One region of the Brevibacillus sp. NPDC003359 genome, then DNA from elsewhere that is predicted to be linked to it. Evidence: riboswitches for the same ligand, from Rfam matches in the RefSeq annotation. Region 1 holds a riboswitch; the other holds the start of a gene.
What was found. A riboswitch is a leader RNA that binds a small molecule or an ion and turns the genes downstream of it on or off. The one in region 1 is predicted to bind cyclic di-GMP.
Positions count from the first base shown of each region.

Region 2: it holds a riboswitch for cyclic di-GMP, as region 1 does, so the genes downstream of both, ACFYU8_RS15880 (DUF5317 domain-containing protein) here and ACFYU8_RS30110 (N-acetyltransferase) in region 1, are expected to answer to the same signal.

Region 1 is NZ_JBIAOR010000026.1:15,207-18,353, reverse strand. It holds gene ACFYU8_RS30120 (DNA alkylation repair protein) at 1-579, opposite strand, end outside; gene ACFYU8_RS30115 (hypothetical protein) at 708-893, opposite strand; cyclic di-GMP riboswitch class I at 1,084-1,172, shown strand; gene ACFYU8_RS30110 (N-acetyltransferase) at 1,366-1,917, shown strand; gene ACFYU8_RS30105 (methyl-accepting chemotaxis protein) at 1,919-3,147, shown strand, end outside.
Region 2 is NZ_JBIAOR010000005.1:32,382-35,528, reverse strand. It holds gene carB (carbamoyl-phosphate synthase (glutamine-hydrolyzing) large subunit) at 1-512, shown strand, start outside; gene argF (ornithine carbamoyltransferase) at 457-1,428, shown strand; cyclic di-GMP riboswitch class II at 1,521-1,604, shown strand; gene ACFYU8_RS15880 (DUF5317 domain-containing protein) at 1,775-2,326, shown strand; gene ACFYU8_RS15875 (HD-GYP domain-containing protein) at 2,310-3,147, shown strand, end outside.

The sequences.
Region 1 (3,147 bases):
GGCCACTTCCAACGCTTCCTGATGAAGTTCTGGTACATACGCGCCTACTGAAATAACGAATTGATTCATGGTGTACCGTACGCGATTTTGTTCCTGGTGAATCGTCTCCTTCACTCTCATGAGGAGCCGTTTGATTTCTTCTTTATCTAGCAGTTCATCGGGAGTAATCGACAGGTAGTTCGAATACGTATTCCACCCACATGTGGCTACCATCTCTTCTTTTGATTGGAGCCATTCCCGTGCCAGCTCCATGGCAAAATTGCTCTCAGCTGCTACACTCGCAACCGTATATTCGGCGGGCGCGTACCAAGATACTTTCTTTACCCACGCCTGCAGCCGCTCTTTTGTCATGCTCTTCGGGTCAACCGTCAATCCGGCCAAGTACATGGCGTCGTAGTTTCCCGTGTCGTACAGCGCCTGGACGAGCTGCTGGTCACGCTTTACCTCCTTGACCAGCTTTTTCATATCACCGACTCGCACGCCAAACAAAGGCTCTTTAGCCCCATGCCGCAATAACGTTTTTTTCGTCTGTTCTGTCCCCATCGCTTCGAGCTTCTGCATGACTTCTTCCAGCGTCATCTTGTTACCCTCCTTTTTCTTCTATTAATAGGATAACCAGCAGCGTTACCTCCAACACGAAAAAACCCTCCATTCAAAGGAGAGCTTTTTCCTGAAGAGCTTGACGCGCTTTTGCGCTTTTTCTATCTTTACGCCTGACTGGTTACTTTGATATACGAAACATTTCTGACGTTGATGACAACATCATCGTACTGTAACCATCCGCCATCTTGATTTGCGACCATTTGAATGATCTCTTCCGGTTCCGTCGTTTCGATGCTAATCGTTTCGCCGCCCCCGGAAAAGTAAAATTGAATCACTTTTACTTCCTTCATAAAATCCCCTCCTATTCCTTCTAGTTATCGGATAGTTGGAAAATTTTTGTTACGGGTGATTTTCGGGAAATACTTTATGAACAATTAGTTAATTTTCCCTACCAAAACTTGACAAGGATATTTCTTTTGGCTTATATTTTCCATAATTATATCTAGCAAAATTCGACACATATTTACAATTTTTTCTATAAACCGAAAAAGGCAAAGTCATCGAAAGGTGGCGACGCAAAACCACGGGTCTACAGTCTAGTCTTTGACCATGATAGCCGGGTTGCCATCATCTTGTGACCATTTTTTGATGTTGGTAGCTTCGGTTGTTCCATTATGATGGAACGGCCTTTTTTTGTGTTTACTTTTTTGAAAGGAGGATGAAAGCATTTTCATTTTCATTACGGATGGCAAAGCATAACTTTTGAGACGTCAAACTTACACAACATGATTCAATCAGAGAAAATGATGGAGTGGAGAAGTTATGTACAAACAAGTAGAAACCGTACAAGATTTAGCAAAGTTTCATGAAATCAAAGAAGCAGTCTGGACAAGCATGGGCTTCGAAATGGAGTACGCGAAAGAAGGCTCTGCTCTGTTCCTTTTAATCGCTGATGATGGTGAAGCTGGTGGAACGTTTGAGATGACACCCTTTTCCAAATCAAGTCCTTATATGAAATCACTTTTTCAAGATGCTGTTACAGCAGACATGAAAGTAATGGAGGTAGACAGTCTCGCTGTTTTGCCGAAATACCGCGGACAACTAGGGCAGAAAGGCATTTGCCTGATGATAGATTTCGCTGAAAAGCATGGTTACACCCACGCAATCGGTGTAGCAGATCCTACTTTTTTTAAGTTTGTTAACAAGAAATACCAAGTAAAGGCAACTCAGACCAGAGATATCGTCTTTTACAAAGGGGCCGACGCCATTCCGACCCTTTTCCACTTAAAAGAAGTCTATGAAAATAAGCACGATCCCAAATATTCCTGGTACAATTCGTCATCCAACCAAGTAAAAGTTGAGGTAGGTGGGTAACATGGATAACATTGATCTATTGAGAAGAAGAAACAATTGGGTCGTAATCGTATTCGCAAGTATTATTACGGTTGTTCAGGTCTTAAACCTTTTTCTAGGCGTATCGTACACATTCGTTCTCACGATACTGGGTATTTTGTATGGCGTGCTGGCACCTTTTACTTACATCTCCAATCGCCCGAGCTTCCGTGAAAAAGCAGCGCCCTTCATGAAGTTTTTCAACCTCGCCGTAATCGGGATTTTCATGTTCATCATAGTTGGACTAGACCCGCATATGATCAATATCATGACCATTATGTTCTTTGTAGCAGTCATGGGGATTTATCAAGACCGACTCATTAATATTTTGACGATTGTATCAACATTGGGTATTGTCTCTTACTACTTCCTGACACAAAGAGAGACGATTTTCCATTCGACTAATAATCTTGATCTGATGTACTTCCTGCTTACCTTCTGCTTCGTCTCTGTCACGAGCATGATGCATGCAGTATTCAATAACAAGCTGCAACAAGAAAGCGAGCAACAAAAGCAAGAAGCGATTGCCTCGAAGGAATCGTTGCAACGTGTTCTGGATCAGATCAATGAATCACTCGGCTCTATGCAAGACTATCAAGAGAATTTGAACAAGGTGACGGATGGCGTGAACATTCGTGCTGTGGAAACAGTTGCTTCCCTGCAAGACATTATGGAGTCCTTTACGATCCAAACCGGCAATACGGACGAGCTGCGTCGGGAAATGAGCTCGACGAATCTGCAAGTTGAGGACATGACCCGCTCTGTTACGGAGATGCATGAGTACGTAGAATCGACCAAAGAAGCCACTAACGAGAGCGGCAAACGCATCGGCAACATCGGCAATGACTTTGAACGATTCATCACGGATATCCAAGGTACGAATCAGCTGATCCAAGAGCTCAATAAGGAAACTGAATCGATTGGGAAAATCATTCAAACTATTTCCGAGATTTCTGCACAAACCAATCTGTTGGCACTCAATGCCACGATTGAAGCATCTCGCGCAGGTGAACACGGCCGAGGCTTTGCTGTCGTAGCGGATGAAGTACGCAAGCTGGCTGAATCCTCCAAGCTATCCTCTGAGTCGATCTCGAACCTGCTCATGACCATACGCGAAAAAATGAAGCTCGTATCGGATATGATTTCCGAGTCACAAACTTCTTTTGAGAAAAATAGCGAGGGCATCCTCGAAGTACAAGAAATGTTCACCAA
Region 2 (3,147 bases), on a different contig from region 1:
AATCGACGGGGGAAGTTCTCGGCTTGGGGCGTTCATTTGAAGAAGCAGCAGGCAAGGCTTTTGCTTTCAAGGACAATTTGTACGGCGACTGGCAAAAAGGTCAGTTGGTCATGATTTCTTTGGCAGATGGAGATAAGCAGGACAATGTAAGAGAGTTAATCGGGCAAATGCAAGCAGACGGCGCCAATCTGGCGGCGACCCCAGGAACTGCTGAGTGGCTGACAGCCGAAGGAATTGTCGTAAAGCATGTCGTGGCAGATGAAGCAGCGTGGATCGAGCTGTTGCAAAAGGAAGAAGCGGCTTTCGCTCTCGTTACTGCGACGAAAGGCAACCGTCAGGGCCGGACAGGATTTGCTCTGCGAAGCCGTATGGTACAACAAGGTGTGCCATTGTTCTCCGCTGTCGATACGTTCGAGTTATACGTGAAGTCGATTATGAAGAAAAGAGGTGGCTCGCATGCAGCCAGTGAAGATATTGGAACACTTTCAAAACTTGCCGTTACAAAAGCATAAAGGAAAAGATTTCTTACGCGTCGATGAATTCAACGGAGAAGAATTGATGGAGCTGCTCCATCTGTCTGCTCACGTCAAGCAATTGCAAAAGCTGGGACAGCCATTCCAGCCTTTGCAAGGCAAGACGTTGGGAATGATCTTTGACAAGGCTTCGACCCGTACGCGCGTCTCCTTTGAAGTAGGGATGCATCAGTTGGGCGGCTTGGGGATGTTTATGAGCGGAAAAGAGCTACAGCTCGGGCGCGGTGAGCCGATCAGCGACACAGCAAAAGTTCTCTCCCGGTACGTGGATGCCATCATGATTCGCACCTTTTCCCACTCCTATGTAGAAGAGCTTGCCGAGCACGCGTCGATCCCCATTATCAATGGCTTGACTGATCTGTACCATCCTTGTCAGGCATTGGCTGATCTGCTGACGATCTGGGAGCACAAAGGCAAGTTGAAAGGAGTCAAGCTCGCCTATGTAGGAGACGGCAACAACGTGGCGAACTCACTGGTGCTGGGCGCAGCTCTGCTAGGTCTGGATGTGCGGGTGGCTACTCCGGTTGGCTACGAAATGGATGCAACAATTGTCGCAAAAGCTACAGCATACGCGAAACAAAGCGGCGGCAACATGATGGTAACCACTGATCCGACAGAGGCTGTCATGGGGGCAGATGCTGTATACACGGACGTTTGGACTAGTATGGGTTTTGAAGAAGAAAATGAGGTGCGATTAAAAGCATTTGCCGACTATCAAGTGAACGAAAAATTGGTAGCAGCAGCAGATCGTGATTATCTCTTCTTGCATTGCTTACCAGCACATCGTGGAGAAGAAGTGACAACCGGGGTTATCGACGGATCGCGCTCTGTTATTTTTGATCAGGCTGAAAATAGATTGCACGCACAAAAGGCGATATTGGCAGCGCTGGTGTGAACATAGTTCTAGTTAAATAGAACTAGCTGTAATTAAATCGAATAGACTATGAATCTATGATTGCCGAATTTTGTCACTTATGTGTAAAATAAAGGTAGGAAAGAAGCAAAGAAGTACGGACTGTATCTGGTCGCTTGGTCCGTATGGAGCCAGTAGCGAAGCCAGCTTTCTCCACTATGCCTGAAGGGGGGAAAAGAAAATGAAAAAATGGTTCGCGGCAATTATGATGGTGGTAGCAATCGTAGCAGCTACATCTGCAAACTTCCATATTGGATAATAAGCGTATTGGAGAAACAAACACCGCTTGGCTGAGTGGTGTTTTTTCTTCAAGCTTGGAGGAAACAACATGTTATTGGATGTAATTGCCCTATCTTTTCTCGTAGCATTGCTGCGAGGGGGAAGAATCAAACAATTTCCTAAATTCAATCAAGTGAAGCTTCTTGTTATTACCATACTGCTACAGGCTTGTGCAGTTTTCTTCCCTTCATTTGGTGGCGTTTTCATATCGATCGCGTATGTGTTTATTTTGGCTTTCCTCATTTTTAACCGAGAATTTGAAGATATGCGGATATTTTTAATCGGCTGGTTTCTGAATGCGATTGCAATTTGGTCTAACAATGGAAAAATGCCAATCGATTTAGTCCAAGCAGCAAAGCTTCCTTATGATCTAGAGCCAGTTATAAACGGAACGAATTTCAAGCATAGTGTATTGACGGAAAGTTCAAATTTTCCATTTTTAACGGATGTCATCTACATGCCATCTATCATTCCTCGAATGATTAGCATCGGCGATATTTTTATTATGTTAGGCGCCTTTTTACTTGTTCAGCGATTGATGAATAAACCTATTTCATTACTACAACTTCGCGAAGGTAAAAGTTATGCGACAAAAAACTGATTATGCGAACTGGATAAAGGGGATTGTTGTACAGGTTGGATTTGTCATTGCAGCAATCTATATTTTTTACACATCTTCATCTGAATGGGCCGTTCGTGAGCATTGGGGGGTATTATCTACCTATACCCTCTTGACCATTTTTTCTTGTTTTGCTCCCGTGCGTATATCGAATACGATTTTAACAGTGAACAATGCTGTAATCTTTTCGGGTATCTTGTTGTACGGTGTATGGGTAGGGGTATGGGCTGCTGTTATCGAGTCTTTAATCATTGCTTTCCTGGTAAGGTTTAATCCGTTAAAGGCTATTATTAATATTGGGCAATTGTTAATGACTATATGGACAGTATCGTTTTTGAAAGATTGGATCGAAAGCTTCGGAACCGTTTCTCCTATTATTAGCGATTTGTTCTTGGCTGTTGTTTATTGGTTTGTGAATCTGACATTATGTGGATTGGGTATCTCCTATTTTCATCAAATGACTTGGGCACGAACCGTAAAGATGATGGCAAAAGGCTTTACCTCGACTTACTTGTTGCTATTAATTCTAGCGGGGGTTGGTTCACGCTTAGTCGAGTCGTATGGCCCGCTGACATTAGTCCCGATGATGATTGCGTTTATTACGATCAGCTACGTGTTTCATCATTACTATGACAATCTTCAAAGACTTCAGCAAAAAGTAGAAGAGGTCAAATCATTCAATCACAACTTCTTAACGACAATGGCTGCTTCCATTGACGCACGAGATCGATACACAAGTGGACATTCTCAGCGAGTAGCTTACTGGGGAAGAGAAATTGCTAAAGATATTGGTTTGTCTGAAC